2 regions of the Catenibacterium sp. GCM10023432 genome follow, and region 1 is predicted to be linked to the other one. Evidence: riboswitches for the same ligand, from Rfam matches in the RefSeq annotation. Region 1 holds a riboswitch; the other holds the start of a gene.
What was found. Region 1 has a riboswitch for ZMP and ZTP ahead of ACFOZZ_RS08020 (phosphoribosylaminoimidazolecarboxamide formyltransferase). Riboswitches for the same ligand answer to the same signal wherever they lie in the genome.
Positions count from the first base shown of each region.

Region 1 (8,447 bases):
TATCTAGAAAAATATTTAATTAAGCGTTCTAAAGGTTTACTTATGGTCACTCATGATCGTTACTTCCTAGAACGTATTACAAATAAGATTTATGAATTAGATAGAGGTGAGATTTTCCCTTATGTTGCTAACTATTCTCATTTCCTAGAATTAAAAGCTGAAAGAGAAAACAATGCCTTACAGGCACAAAGAAAAAGAAACCTCTTCTTAAAGAAAGAATTAGAATGGGTCAGAGCAGGTGTTCAGGCACGTTCTACTAAGAGTAAAGACCGTTTACAGCGTTTTGAAGAATTATCTTCTATTGAACAGATTCAGGACAAAGGAACTGTTGAACTTATAGATACTACAAGTCGTTTAGGTAAGAAGACTATTGAGTTAGTGAATGTGTCTAAAAGTTATCCTGATAAGGTGATGTTTAAGCCATTTTCTTATTTATTTAAGAGATTTGACCGTATAGGTATATTAGGACAAAATGGCTGTGGTAAGACAACACTACTCAATATGATTGCAGGTATTATCACCGATTATGATGGTGAGATTATTATTGGTGATACAATCCGTATGGGCTATTTCCAGCAGCATTTCCATTATGATGATCCTACAATGAGAGTTATTGATTATATTAGAGAAACAAGTGATAATCTAGAAACAAGCGAAGGTACACTTAGTGCTCGTAATATGTGTGAACGTTTCTTATTTGATGACCATGCCCAATATACACAGATTGGTAAGTTATCAGGTGGTGAACAGAGAAGACTTTATTTATTAAAGGTTTTAATGGGTGCACCGAATGTATTACTATTAGATGAACCGACTAATGACTTAGACATTGAAACATTGAATGTATTAGAAGATTATCTAGATACATTTAAAGGTATTGTGATTACTGTATCCCATGACCGTTATTTTCTAGATCGTATTGTGGATGGTTTATTTGTCTTTAAGGATCAGGAAATTCATTATGTGAATGGTGGCTATAGTGCTTCTATTGATATCACTAATACTAAGAAAGAAACAGAATCTCAAAGAGAAGACTATCGTAAACAGGCTAAAGAAAATAGAAAGAGAAGATTAACCTTCAGTGAAAAGAAAGAACTAGAAGGTATGGATGATCTTCTTATGAATCTAGAAACACGTTTAAGTGAAATCGATGAAGAAATGGGAAGTACCCAGGATTTTGAAAAGCTTGATGAATTAAGTAAAGAACGTGATGAAGTTGAAAAGACTTTAGAAGAAAAGAATGAACGTTATCTAGAACTATTAGAAATAGAAGAAAGCTAATGAAAAGAGGAACCCATTTGGATTCCTCTTTTGCTATATAAGGAGAAGCATTAGACTCATTTGAATAATTTGTCAAACCCATCTTATTGATATTGAGTTCTTTTTATTATTAGACTAGTAATGGATTCAACATTTTATTAGAAATTTTCATTTCTCACTGAATATAAGATCGAGTCTTACTATAATTGCCGTATTTCTTCATTTTACTTTTCGGTTCGTTAGACTAGGAAGTCAAGTAACATGTCTTATATTTAATGTTTTATCTTCTGTCTTCTCTTTTCGCTTATATCATATATTATCATTTGTACGAATGCAAGCGTTTACAACAAATTTTTATAAAATGAAAATTTATTGTAAAATAGATGCTTTTTCACAAATACAATTGACGTTAGTATACATATACTATACAATACAACTACGCCAGCAGTAGAAGTACTCTAAGTGAGCTTACCTGCGCAAAAATCTCCTTGTCCATCGACAAGGAGTTTTTTTCTCCAAATGAAAAAGCTATGGCTTTTACATCACCATAGCTTTTTCTGCTGGATACTAGGATTACATCTTTTGGATTCAATTTCCAGCGTTAATAGATAAATAGAAAACCTTTTCACAGCCTTCTGATATATAGATCAACGTACCTTATTATTATATTCAGGAACTATCTCCCGTTTTCCACCTTTCTTATAGACCATATTATTAATAAAGCATATAAATCATTATTGGTGGATAAATACGTTTTTCCTAATTTAATTGAGTATCCTCAACGGATACTCAGTCACAGTATCCCATGGGAATCTCTCCTTTCTGACTAAGTTCTTTGAGATGAATGTATATGTTAAGGAGGTCTTCCTCCTCTCTTTCTGACTTAATTGTAACCTAATAATCGCAATTATGCAAGCGTTTACATTCTGTTTTTATATAATGAAAATGCTTGTTTTGTGAACTACCTCGACTTAATACTCCGTATTTGAAGTCAAGGCTTCTAGGATGCTTACGCATCCGTTTAAGAAGATTGATATTTAAGTCTCCACCTATTGCTAGGCAATCCTTATTCTTATTCCGTGTCCACTTCGCCTCTACTGTATAGGATGTTTACATCCACAACTCTACTTTTACGCAAGATATTTAATGCACCATTCACATCTGCATTCAGAACTTGTCCACTCGCTGTTCTATACTGTCCACGATGTATTCTCTTTCCACTGAAATAGTATTCTTCAGTATCATCACTCTTATAGACTGGTATGACATCCTTATCCCAGAAGCTGGCCTTTGAGGTGTAGGATTCCTCCTGCATTACAAGTATGATGCCATTCAGCTCACAGAGATATTCAAGCTTATCTCTCAGCTTTCCATATGGAATATTGACGAAGATCTGATTGTTTCTTCTGCCAATGTTGGAATCCTTCTGAAATGTTTCATTATAGCCCACAACAAGAGTTCCGATATCATGATTGATACAGTAATCAATCACAATGCGTGCAGTCTTGTTCATGTAATCATTTATTTTATTGTTACGCCTGCGTGCTAATGCCTTCTGTCTGTTGGTTGTCTTCCTGTCATAGTCCTGCTTATCCTTGATGGACTGTAATCTTGCATTTTTCTTGTTAAACCACTGGTTAATGGACTTCAGTCTTCTTCCATCGATGATGAATGTTTCAACTTTACTTGACAGGCCAGTGACAAGATTATTGATATCAAGGTCTAATGCCAGTGCATTTGTTGTATTGAGATTCCTTTGAATGCATTCAGCTTCATAGGTATACTGAATTTCAAAGAACCTGGCATCTGCCTTTGGTATGATACGTATTTCCTTCACTTTCTTATCAAGCAGTATAGGTGGAATAGTAATCTCAACAGCCTTATGTGTCTTTCTGAAGCTGTTTGAATATGGAAGTATGAGCCTATTCCCTTCAAGTCTTACAAATCCAATGACGAGTGTAGTATATCCATCACTAGGAAGATAGTGTGGAAGTCTGCAGTCCCTAAGTGCATGCTTTCCCTGCTTTGCCTTTTTAAGAAGACCAAAGAATGATTTGAATGAACCATCTACAACCTTGAGTATCTGCTGTGCCATATTGGAATTAAGCGTTCTATAGTTATCAGACGACTTCAGAAGTGCATAGTTCAACTCAAACTTGAGATACTTGCCTTGGCGCAAAGTAGTGCTGTCTGATGTTATAGATTGCCTGATTAGTAAGATTCTTTGCAATATGACATAATTCCTTGATGGAACAATAGTCTTCCTTGGACAGATGCTTTACCTGCTGCTTGACTGTAAGATATATAATCTCCTTTCTGTAGATTTAGGAAAAGAAGTTTCCTATATGTATTATACGATTTCTAACTCCAGAATTTCTCAATTAGATGCATTAAAAGCATTCACCCCACACTATTTTTATATTGAGGTGGGGTTTTCTGCTTGTTTTATACAACTCTTTTTACTATAATAACATTAGTTATATGACTGACGGAAGTGGAATTGACCACAGGGAGTATAATAAATCAAAATGAAGAAGCCGACCGTCTGGGCAAAGAAGCCTGGAGTATGTGTCGGCTTCTTTTTTTGGAGGAATCTATGAAAGAATTAGAATTAAAGTATGGCTGTAACCCTAATCAGAAACCTGCTAAGGTGTTTATGGAAGAAGGAGAACTTCCTTTTACTGTCTTAAATGGTAAACCTGGTTATATCAACTTATTAGATGCTTTTAATAGCTGGCAGTTAGTGAAGGAATTAAAGGAAGCAACTCATATGAGCTGTGCAGCAAGTTTTAAGCATGTATCTCCTGCCGGTGTAGCTATTGGGACACCTTTAACTGAAGTAGAAAGACAGATGTATTTTGTAAAGGAAAGTGCTGAAGAGTTAAGTCCAATTGCTAATGCATATATTAAGGCAAGAGGTAGTGACCGTATGAGTTCATATGGTGATTTCTGTGCTCTTTCTGATGTATGTGATGAAGTGACTGCTAAGCTTATTAATCGTGAAGTAAGTGATGGTATTATTGCGCCTGGTTATACAAAAGAAGCTTTAGAAATACTTAAGAAGAAAAGAAGAGGCACTTATTGTGTATTACAGATGGATCCTCACTATGTACCTAATCCAGTAGAAATCAAACAGGTATTTGGTATTACATTCCAGCAAGGTAGAAATAACTGCGTGATTAATGAAGAGATGTTTAAAGATGTTGTATCTAAAAACAAAGATATCCCTGAACATGCATTACATGACTTAATCCTTTCTATGATCACATTAAAGTATACACAGTCTAATTCTGTATGTTATGTCAAGAATGGTCAGGCTATTGGTATTGGAGCTGGCCAGCAGTCTCGTATCCATTGTACAAGACTTGCTGGTAATAAGGCAGATGTCTGGTTCTTACGTCAGCATCCTAAGGTATTAGGTTTACAGTTTGCAGATGGTTTAAAACGTGCTGAAAAGGATAATACAATTGATGCATATGTATCAGATGATTATGAAGATGTACTTGGTGAGGATGTATGGCAGAACTATTTCAAGATAAAACCAGAAGTATTTACAAGAGAAGAAAAGAAAGAATGGTTAAAGAAGAATACAGATGTTGTACTAGGTAGTGATGCATTCTTCCCATTTGGAGATAATATTGAACGTGCCCATAAGAGTGGTGTGAAGTATGTGGGTGAACCTGGTGGTTCTATTCGTGACGACCATGTTATTGATACATGTGATAAGTATGATATGGTTCTTGCATTCACACATCAGAGATTGTTCCATCATTAATGCACACTTTTGAAAAAACTATGTTATAATGCACTTTATGAGAATAAATGAGAATGTAGAAATCAAGGAACTCACTACAATGCGCCTAGGCGGTCTAGCGCGTTATGTGATTGAATTAGAGACCGTAGAAGATGTAGAAAAAGCTTACTTATTTGCAAAAGAACGTCATCTTCCTGTATTTATTTTAGGAACAGGAAGTAATGTAATTGGAAAAGATGAAGGTTTCAAGGGGGTTATTCTTTTAAACCGTATTAAGGGTATACGTTCTATTGATGAATTGACAGTTGTTGCAATGGGTGGAGAACTACTTGATGATCTTGTTGCTTTTACTACAGAAAAAAATTTATCTGGTATTGAAGCATTGAGTGCTATTCCTGGTACAGTAGGTGCTGCACCTGTACAGAATGTAGGTGCCTATGGTCAGGAAATTGTACAGGTATTAGACTCTGTTCTTGCTTATGATTTAAAGGAAGAAAAGTATGTCACTATTAAGAAAGAAGATATGAAGCTAGGCTATAGATCAAGTATCTTCAATCATGGTGAAGATGCAGGACGTTATTTGATTATCTCTATGACTATTCACTTAAGTCATGATACACTTACTCCTCCTTTCTATACTTCTTTACAGAATTATGTAGAAGAACATCAGATTACTGATTTCTCTCCTAAATCTATTAGAGAGATGGTGACTGAAATACGCTGGTCGAAGCTTCCTAAACCTGAAGAAATGGCAAGTTCTGGATCATTCTTTAAGAATGTTTATTTAGATGATGCTGAAGCTGATCGTTTAAGAGGTATGAATGTACCGGTATGGGAAGGAAATAAAGTCCCTTCTGGATGGTTGATAGACCATGCTGGATTAAAGGGAATGGTTTTCCATGGCATGCGTGTATCTGAGAAAGCTGCACTGATCTTAATTAATGAAAGTGCACAAAGTTATGCACACTTAAAACAGGCTAGAGAAGAAATCGTTTCTATTATTGAAAAGAAATATGGTTTAACTCTACAACAGGAGCCTGTTGAACTGGAATAAATTTTATTCCAGTTTTTTTGTGTTCCTTCTTATGATATAATTAGTTAGATTAGGAGGAATTGCTATGTTATTTATCACTGACAATGAATTTGAACGTGTTGTATCTAGAGCACGTAACCGTGATATTGCACGAGAATATTATCGAAGAGATTATGTTGTGAATGTTTCTATTACAACTGATAATCGTGGTTATTATCATATTTCTGGTAAGGTTATGATTAATGGTAATATCTATCTTCCTCGTGTTCTTGTAAATCCCAATTCTAAAATAGTTTCTACAGACTGTAATTGTATTTATGCCGATGAATATACAGCCTGTGGTCATATAGGCGCCCTTATCTTAAAGGTTCAGGAGTTATCTCCTAATACATTCCCTTATCGTTATGCTGTTGATTTACAAAAGCGTGCACAGGAAGAAAAGAAAAGTGCTATGAGAGAACGTCTTTTATGGGAACAGCGTATGCAGGAATATAGACGTAAAGAAAGAGAAAAGGAAACCAATGAACTGACTGATTATATAAAAAAACAATTAGTGAATCAGTTTACACCTGTTGATTCTACACCTGTTCATTTAAGACTATTTGCAGATGACTGGCAGTTTGGCATTACTTTAAAGATTGGACGTAATAGAGATTATATTGTAAAGAGTATTCCTAATTTTGTGACACAAATGCAAAATAATGAATATCATACGTATGGGAAGACACTCGCTTTTGTGCATAATCCTGATATTCTTGATGAACCTTCAAAGAAGATTTATCAATTTATTTTAAGATATTATCATTCACATTTATCTAGTAATAACACTTTATTCATCAATGATGATAATGTCGATGCTTTCTGGGATTTACTTGAAGAAATCCCTCAGGCAATGCATCCTTTTGCCCGTTTAGAGGATGAATTACATCCTGTTGTATCAGTGTCTAAGGATAAGCATGATACAATTCTAGAATTGGACACAGACCTCTCACCTTACTATATTGGTAAGAAGAACTTATATAATTATAGCCCTTCCACACATTCTTTTACACGTTATCGTTTTGATAAGCAGGGAGTAAGTGTTGAGTTATTGAATCGATTTGATACATTACAGCGTCTTTATGTATCCCATGATCAGTTAGAAAACTTTACACGTTATATTATTTCTCCTACAAAGAAATATATTGAGTATATAGGTCTAGAAGATAAGATTAAGGAAGAAACGCATTTAGAAATCTATGCAGATGTAGATGAAGATGAATATGCTTTAGTTAGCCTAATTGGAACATATGAGGATGGTAAGCATGATATTCTTAAAGAAGATGTGCCTCATTCTTTAAAGGCAGATTTGATTATTAGTTTCCTAGAGAAATATAATCCTGATGATATGTCAGGACCTATGCGTTTTGATACACATCGTGATGAAACAATTGATATGATTCATGATGGTTTAAATCACTTGAATAAGTTGACAGATGTTTATGTATCTGATTCTTTACAGGCTATTGGTTCTAAGAAGTCTATGAACTTATCTGTTGGTATTAAGGTTTCTCATAATTTATTAGAAATGGATCTGGATTCTTTAGATGTTCCTAAAGAAGAACTGGCTGATATTATAGCAAGTCATCAGAAGAAGAAACGTTATCATCGTTTAAAGAATGGTCAGTTACTTTACATTGATACACATGAATTAGATGAGTTAGGTCAGATGATGGATCAGTATCATATTCTACCTAAAGATATTTCTGAAGATGGTACTATTGACTTAAATCTGAATAGAGCTCATCAGATGGACTTAGCCACTCAAGGTTTTGAATATGTACAGGTCAACCGTGAAGAATCATTTAAGGATGTATTAGACCATTTAAAGAACTATACACATCATGAACATCCTTTAAATGAGCGTTATGTACCTATTTTAAGAGATTATCAGAAGGAAGGTTTCCAATGGCTTTCTACTATGAATGATCTACATTTTGGTGGTATTCTTGCAGATGATATGGGGCTAGGTAAAACGATTCAGATTATGAGTTTATTAGAAAGTAATGAACATCACTTTTCTATTATTATTTGCCCGGCTTCATTGATTTTAAACTGGTTAGATGAGTTTAATAAGTTCTCTTCTCATTTAAAGGTGACTTGTGTTATGGGAAGTGCGAAGGAACGTAAAGAGATTATTAAAAGCTATAATCAGTTTGATGTTATGATTACTTCTTATGACTATATTCGTAAGGATTATGAACAATATAAAGGTATCACATTTGATTTTATTGTCTTAGATGAAGCGCAGTATATTAAGAATCAGAAAACTAAGAATGCGATTGCAGTTAAGTCATTAGAAGGTAAACAGCGTTTTGCGTTAACTGGTACACCTATTGAAAACTCACTTGCTGAGTTATG
Region 1 is NZ_JBHSEB010000057.1:1,248-9,694, forward strand. Features, by position in the region: gene ACFOZZ_RS08010 (ABC-F family ATP-binding cassette domain-containing protein) at 1-1,281, shown strand, start outside; gene ACFOZZ_RS08015 (RNA-guided endonuclease InsQ/TnpB family protein) at 2,333-3,490, opposite strand; ZMP/ZTP riboswitch at 3,732-3,818, shown strand; gene ACFOZZ_RS08020 (phosphoribosylaminoimidazolecarboxamide formyltransferase) at 3,857-5,035, shown strand; gene murB (UDP-N-acetylmuramate dehydrogenase) at 5,073-6,068, shown strand; gene ACFOZZ_RS08030 (DEAD/DEAH box helicase) at 6,133-8,447, shown strand, end outside.

Region 2 (8,447 bases), on a different contig from region 1:
AGGAATATCAACGTCGATATTTTTTAAATTATGTACCTTTGCGCCTCTTATTTCCATATGATCAATCATACAAAATCCTCCTAAACAAAAAAACTAGCTATCTCTAGCTAGTTCATCTTAATTAATGGTGCGGCCGATGAGATTTGAACTCACACAGACGTACGTCCACAAGTCCCTCAAACTTGCGTGTCTACCATTCCACCACGGCCGCAACTTTGTGCAACTAAAATTATACTTGAGTTGCACATAGAATTCAACTATTTTTTAAGAAGATTATAGAGAGACTGAGCGTAGATAGCAGCTGCAGTTAATAAATCATCTAATGAAATTAATTCATTTTCTTCATGCATATGATGGTTTTTACCAGGGAATTCACAACCAAAAGCAACACAGTTAGGCATTTCTTTTGCATAAGTTCCACCACCGATAGTCTGAGGACCATGTTCATGATCATTTGTGAACTGTACATATGATTCATGAAGCTTCTGAACTAATTCACTATTAGGATCTACATATAATGCAGGACCAATATCATGTTCTTCACTCAAGCCATACTTATTAACAGCTTCATCTACATTCTTAACAAGTTCATCATTGTCTGAGTCATGAGGAAGACGTAAATCAAGAGTTAATGAACCTTCATTATTTTCATAATCTAAGATACCTAGGTTAACAGTTAAAGCACCCATTTCACCAGTAAATGCGACATTGAACTTTTCGCCTAAATAATCATTGTATAAATATTCATCAACGAATTTTGCGTAGCTATTATCAGTTACACTTGCAATATAATGACATAAGTTACTTGCGGCATTATTACCTAACTGAGGCTGAGATGCATGGGCACTCTTACCTTTTAAGAATAAGTGTGTGTTACCATCTACAACTTCTAAAGAACCTTTGAAGTTATTTTCTTTTAAGAATGCATTATATGATTCTTCATAGTCAGTACCCTTTAATACAGCTTTAGCCTGATCTGGTACGATATTCACTACACGTCCTGAATGAATAGAGATTACCTTATCATCATCTGTTTTACTCTTGATGATGAAATGACAGTTACCTTTTTCACCATATACAACAGGGAAATCAGCATCTGGAGTAAATCCCATCTTTGGATATGGACGATGCTGGAAATAGTAATGCATACAGCGAGAACCATTTTCTTCATTACATCCAAAAATGATACGAACCTTCATCTTCTTTTCAAAATCAAGTTCATTAACAATTTTAGCAGCATAATAAGCAGCAATTAAAGGCCCCTTATCATCAGCCACACCACGACCATAGAGTGTATCTCCATCAAGAGTCATATCATATTCTGGATAATCCCATTCCTGACCTTCAGTAGGCACAACATCTAAGTGTCCAAGAATACCAAAACATTCTTCTCCTTCACCAATATCAATAGAACCAGCATATCCATCACAATCATCAGTAACAAATCCATCTCTTTGACCGATAGAAAGCATTAAATCAAGCGCTTTACGGTTATTTTCACCAAATGGCTGATTTTCTTTCGCAGTAGATTCATCAAGAGTTGAAGGAATCAGACATAAGTCCTTTAAATCTTTCAGCATTTCTTCTTTATGCTTTAATACTTCTTCTTTAAAATCAATCATTTTATTCACCTCAGTGACTATTATATACAATTTTTGAATTATTTGAAACACACATACTGCACCTTTTTGTAACGTTCATTCAAGAGTTGTGCTAATATAGTAAAAAGGGGGCAAAAGAATATGGAGAATAAGGACATACAATTTCATATTACAGTCAAAGGTATTGTGATTTATGAAGGCAAGACATTAATCTTAAAACGTGTGAGACCTTCATCAGATGGACTTGGTTATTGGGAATTACCAGGTGGGGGATTAGAATACGGGGAAGATCCTCACCAGGCGCTTGTTAGAGAATTAAAGGAAGAAACAGGACTAGATATTGAAATCATTAAGCCAGTTTATACATTTACGGCTATTAGACCACATTATCAGACAGTGGGTATTGGTTTCTTGTGTATTCCTACAAATGATCAAGTTAAGATTTCATTTGAACATACAGATTATAAGTTTGTGGATGAAGGTGAATTAGAGAAGACACTTGACCCACATATCTTTAATGATATTAAGAAAACAATCGAAGAATATAACCAGATAAGAGAATACAATGAACTAAAAAGAGAAGCGAACTAGCGCTTCTCTTATTTCATATAGATCTTTTCAACTTCACAGATATACATTGTATGGAAATCTTTATTAGGGTAATTCTTATCCACAAGTGTTTCATCTAAGAAACATTCAGGCTTGATTGTATCTTCATAGAGTTTCTTTCCCACAACGATAATGTCTGCTTCTTCAAATGTAGGAAGACCTTCAATAAATGTAGGTGTTAAATCAGTCTTCGCAATCTTATCTCCATCACGTCCAGATTCTCTACCTAATACTGTTAAATCTTTCATATGTTCTCCATTAAAGAATGAAAGAGTCATCTTATCATTAGAATCTATAAATTCCTTTGTATAACGCTGCGGTCTTACAAAACAAGTCATCACTGGCTTATTCCATAATGTACCCATCTCGCCCCATGAAATAGTCATAGTATTAAATGCGTCTTTATTACCTGCACTGAGTAGTGCCCATTCCTTATTCAATTTATTGAATATTTTTAAATCAAATGTCTTTACATCTACTTCTTTAAACATAGTCATTACCTCCGTTTTTATATTATAAACTTATGCCACTATTTAATCAAATTTGTGCTTGTCAAACAATAGGTTATTTGATACACTACAACTGTATTATACGACTGACGGAAGTGGAATTAACCACATGGAGTATAATTTCTTGAAGAGCCGACCGTCTGGGCAACGTCCTGGACTTAGTAGGCTCTTTTTTTGTTTTTTTGAAAAAATGGAAGCATGCAGGTACTGGATTAGTATATAATTGTTTTGAAAGAAAATAACCTGAAAGAGAGGAAAAACAAAAAAATGTTAACAGACGTAGAAATTGCACAGAGTACAGTCATGGAGCCAATTAAAAATGTGGCTGAAAAGATTGGACTGACTGAAGATGATTTAGAATTATATGGTAAATATAAAGCAAAAATCTCTTTAGAAACTATTAAGAAAGTTGAAAATAATCCAGATGGTAAATTAATCCTTGTGACTGCAATTAACCCAACACCTGCAGGTGAGGGTAAGACAACTACAATGATTGGTTTATCACAGGCATTACATCAGTTAGGTAAGAAGTCTATCGTTGCAATGCGTGAACCAAGTTTAGGTCCTTGCTTTGGTATTAAAGGTGGTGCAGCTGGTGGAGGATATGCCCAGGTTGTTCCTATGGAAGATATCAACCTTCATTTTACAGGTGATATTCATGCCATCACTTCAGCAAATAACTTGATTGCGGCAATGCTTGATAACTCTATTCAGCAGGGTAACCCTTTGAATATTGATACTAGACAGGTTGTATGGAAGAGAGTTGTTGACTTAAACGATCGTGCTTTAAGACATATTGTTGTTGGTTTAGGCGGTAAACCAAATGGTGTTCCTCGTGAAGATGGTTTTGATATTAGTGTTGCAAGTGAAGTGATGGGTATCTTATGTTTATCTACTTCTCTTGAAGATTTAAAAGCAAGAGCTGCAAGAATGATTGTTGCTTATAATTATGATGGTGAGCCAGTCACTGTTGATGATATTCATGCAACTGGTGCTGTAACTTTATTATTAAAGGATGCTATCAAGCCAAACCTTGTTCAGACTTTAGATCATACTCCAGTATTTGTACATGGTGGTCCATTCGCCAATATCGCTCATGGATGTAACTCAGTTATGGCTACAAAGCTTGCTATGAAACTTGGCGATTATGCCATTACTGAAGCAGGATTTGGGGCTGATTTAGGTGCTGAAAAGTTCTTAGATATCAAGTGTCGTCAGGCTGGATTAAATCCAGATGCAGTTGTCATTGTTGCGACTGTTCGTGCATTAAAGATGCATGGTGGTGTCAATAAGAAAGAATTAGGTACTGAAAACCTTGAAGCATTAAAGAAGGGTATTGGTAACTTAACTAAACATATTGAAAACATCAAGAAGTTTGGTTTACCTTGTATCGTTGCTATTAACGCTTTCCCTACAGATACAGAAGCTGAATTAAAGCTATTAGATGATATATGTAAGGAATTAAATGTTGAAGTATCTATTTCTGAAGTATGGGCTAAGGGTGGCGAAGGAGGCATTGATCTTGCTAACAAGCTATTAAATATTCTTGATACAGAAGAATCTCATTATGCACCTATCTATTCATTAGATATGCCTATTGATGAAAAGATCAAGACAATCGCCAAAGAAATCTATGGTGCAGATGATGTTGTCTTCACTAAGAAGGCAGCTAACAAGATCAAGAAGTTCACTGCTCAGGGCTTAGGTGATTTACCAATCTGTATTGCGAAAACTCAGTATTCTTTATCAGATGATGCGACTTTACTTGGACGTCCTGAAGGATTCAAGGTAACAATCAATGATTTGATTCCAAATACTGGTTCTGGATTCTTAGTTGCTATTTCTGGAAATATTATGCGTATGCCAGGTTTACCAAAAGTACCAGCTGCTAATAATATGGACATTGATGAAGAAGGTAAGATTACTGGTTTATTCTAATAATTGAGGTCAAGTTTAGGTGAAAGGCCTCTGAGCACCTAGATCATGAAAGTCATAATGAAAATAATGGAGGACTGAAATGAAAGCTGCAGTAATTATGGGTTCTGCCTCTGATGAAGCAAAGGTAGAAAAAGGAATTGCTATATTAAAAGAATATGGCGTAGATGTTGAAGTACGTGCTTTATCTGCACACCGTGCACATCGTGCATTGAGTGAATTTGTAGAAGAATGCAACAACAATGGAACAGATGTTATTTTAACAGCTGCGGGTATGGCTGCTGCCTTACCTGGTGTCGTTGCTTCTATGACAGTGTTACCAGTTATTGGTATTCCAATTAAAGGTGCAAGTTTAGATGGAATGGATGCCTTATTATCAATTGTCCAGATGCCTTCTGGTATCCCAGTTGCAACAGTTGCAATTGATGGTGCTAAGAATGCTGCTTGGTTAGCACTTGAAATCATGGCAATCAAATATCCAGAATTAAGTGAAAAATTAAAGAACAACCGTCAGGCTATGGAAAAAGCCTGCTTAGATACAAATAACGAAATTTCAGAAAAATACAGATAAGAGGAGAAAACAACAATGGAAAAGAAAGAATTAATGTACGAAGGAAAAGCTAAGGAAATTTTTGCAACTGATAATGAAGATGTTATCTTAATGCATTATAAAGATGATGCAACTGCAGGTAATGGTGTAAAACATGATCAGTTTGCTGGTAAGGGTGTATTAAACCACACTATTTCAGGTATTATCTTTGATATGTTAGAAGAAGCTGGTATCAAGACTCATATGATTGAAAAGTTAAATGATACTGATGATTTAGTTAAGAAAGTAGAAATCTTCCCACTAGAAGTTATTGTGCGTAATATTACAACAGGTTCTTTCTGTAAGAGACTTGGGGCTAAGGAAGGTGTTGTTTTAGCAGAACCAATTTTTGAAATTAGTTATAAGAATGATGAATATGGTGATCCATTAATCAATGAAGACCATGCTGTTGCTTTAGGTCTTTGCACTAGAGATGAATATAACACTATTAAATCTGAAACATTAAAGATCAACGAATTACTTAAGGCTTTCTTTTTAAGATTAAACTTAAAGCTTGTAGATTTCAAAATCGAATTTGGTAAGACTAAAGAAGGCGAAATCGTATTAGCTGATGAAATCTCACCAGATTCTTGCCGTTTATGGGATGTAGATACTAACAAGAAGTATGACAAAGACGTATTCAGACAGGATATCGGAGATTTAATTGAAACTTATAAAGCAGTTCTTGCAAGAATGGAAAAATAATAGATAAAAGGATGAAGAAACATGGATTATAAAAAAGCTGGAGTAGACATTGAAGCAGGTTATAAGTCAGTAGAATTAATGAAGAAGCATGTTAAAGCGACTATGAGACCAGAAGTACTTGGTGGTATTGGTGGTTTTGCTGGTGCTTTTGATTTAAGCAAGATCAAGGATATGGAAGAACCAGTTCTTTTATCTGGTACTGATGGCTGTGGTACAAAGGTAAAACTTGCTTTTGTAATGGATAAACACGATACAATTGGTATTGATGCAGTCGCAATGTGTGTGAATGATATTGCTTGTTCAGGTGGAGAACCTCTATTCTTCCTTGATTACATTGCATGTGGTAAGAATTATCCTGAAAAGATTGCGACTATCGTTAAGGGTGTTGCTGAAGGATGTATTCAGTCTGAATGTGCCCTTGTTGGTGGTGAAACTGCAGAACATCCAGGGTTAATGCCTATTGATGATTATGATTTAGCTGGTTTTGCAGTAGGTGTTGTAGATAAGAAAGATATTATTGATGGTTCTACAATCAAGCCTGGTGATGCTTTAATTGGTATTGCATCTACTGGTGTACATAGTAATGGATTCTCTTTAGTACGTAGCGTATTTGAAATGACTAAGGAATCTTTAGATACTTATTATGATGAATTAGGTACTACTTTAGGTGAAGCATTAATTGCCCCTACTAAGATTTATGTAAAAGCATTAAAGAGCGTAAAGAATGCTGGTATCAAGGTTAAGGGATGTAGCCATATTACTGGTGGAGGATTCTATGAAAACCTTCCTAGAATGTTACCTGATGGTGTAAAGGCTGTTGTTAAGAAGGACAGCTATAAAGTACCTCCTATCTTTGGCTTAATTGCAAAAGCAGGAAACGTTGAAGAAAAGATGATGTACAACACATTCAATATGGGATTAGGTATGGTTCTTGCTGTTGATCCTGCAGATGTTGAAAAGACTATCGAAGCAATTAATGCTGCTGGCTATGAAAGCTATGAAGTAGGTTATATTGCTGAAGGTGAAAAGGGAGCAGAATTATGCTAAACATAGCTGTATGCGTATCTGGTGGTGGAACTGATCTTCAGTCCATCATCGATGCGTGTGAAGCCGGAAAAATCAATGGACAGATCCGTCTGGTTATTTCTAACCGTAAGAAGGCTTACGGTTTAGAAAGAGCCCGTCTTCATGGTATTCAGGCAGAATGGATCAAGGATGAAGATGTGATCTTAAAGAGATTTGAAGAAGAAAAGATTGATGTTGTTGTATTAGCTGGTTATCTTGCTATTGTTGGAGATAAGCTGATTGAACAATATAAGAATCGTATTATTAATATTCATCCCTCACTTATTCCATCTTTCTGTGGTCCTGGATTCTATGGAATGCATGTCCATGAAGCGGTGTTTAAAAGAGGTGTGAAGGTATCAGGTGCAACTGTTCATTTCGTTACTGGAGAAGTGGATGGTGGGCCAATCATCTTACAAAGAGCGGTTGATATTTCAGATTTAGAGACTCCTGAAGATATTCAGGCACGTGTCTTGGAAATCGAACATGAAATCTTACCAGAAGCTGTTGCTTTATATTGTGAAGGACGTGTTTCTGTAGAAAATGAAAGGGTGAAGATCAGTTGAAAAGAGCGTTAGTATCAGTTACAAATAAAGAAGGTATTGTTGAATTTGCGAAAGGTCTTGAAGAATTAGGATTTGAAGTTGTTTCTACTGGTGGAACATATAAGAAACTATTAGAAGCAGGTGTAAAAGCTATTGAAATCGATGATGTGACAGGTTTCCCTGAAATTCTTGATGGAAGAGTTAAGACACTTCATCCAAAAGTACATGGTGGTATTCTATTTAGAAGAGATGTAGAAGAACATGTCAAGACTGTAGAAGAAATGGGTATTACACCTATTGATCTTGTTTGTTGTAATCTCTATGAGTTTGAAAAAGCGCTTAAGGCTGGAAAGCCAATGGCTGAAATGATTGAAAATATTGATATCGGTGGACCTTCAATGATCCGTTCTGCTGCTAAGAACTTCAAGGATGTATTGATTGTTACTGATCCAAAAGATTATGATGCTGTATTAGAAGCTATTAGAGAAGATAAGACTGATTTTGAATTCAGAATGAATCTTGCTTATAAGGCTTATAGCTTAACAGGAAGCTATGATGCAATGATTTCTCGTTATTTCGCTGATCAGGTACATGATGAATTCCCTGATATCTTAAATATTTCATTAAAGAAGACAGATCATTTACGTTATGGTGAAAACTCTCAGCAGAGTGCAAATGCCTACGTTGATCCATATGTTCAGCATTCTTTATTAGATTATGAACAGTTACATGGTAAAGAAATTTCTTTCAATAACGTGAATGACTTATATGGTGCAGTTGCCTGCGTAAGAGAATTTGGTGATCAGTTAGTGACTGTTGCAATTAAGCATTCAACACCTTGTGGAGTTGCTATTGGTAAGACTGGTTATGAATCTTATAAGCGTGCTTA
Region 2 is NZ_JBHSEB010000003.1:33,483-41,929, reverse strand. Features, by position in the region: gene ACFOZZ_RS01425 (hypothetical protein) at 1-69, opposite strand, end outside; tRNA gene ACFOZZ_RS01420 (tRNA-Leu) at 126-211, opposite strand; gene pepV (dipeptidase PepV) at 258-1,622, opposite strand; gene ACFOZZ_RS01410 (NUDIX hydrolase) at 1,743-2,192, shown strand; gene ACFOZZ_RS01405 (flavin reductase) at 2,201-2,701, opposite strand; ZMP/ZTP riboswitch at 2,792-2,872, shown strand; gene ACFOZZ_RS01400 (formate--tetrahydrofolate ligase) at 2,987-4,657, shown strand; gene purE (5-(carboxyamino)imidazole ribonucleotide mutase) at 4,737-5,225, shown strand; gene purC (phosphoribosylaminoimidazolesuccinocarboxamide synthase) at 5,241-5,948, shown strand; gene purM (phosphoribosylformylglycinamidine cyclo-ligase) at 5,970-6,995, shown strand; gene purN (phosphoribosylglycinamide formyltransferase) at 6,989-7,579, shown strand; gene purH (bifunctional phosphoribosylaminoimidazolecarboxamide formyltransferase/IMP cyclohydrolase) at 7,576-8,447, shown strand, end outside.
Region 2: it holds a riboswitch for ZMP and ZTP, as region 1 does, so the genes downstream of both, ACFOZZ_RS01400 (formate--tetrahydrofolate ligase) here and ACFOZZ_RS08020 (phosphoribosylaminoimidazolecarboxamide formyltransferase) in region 1, are expected to answer to the same signal.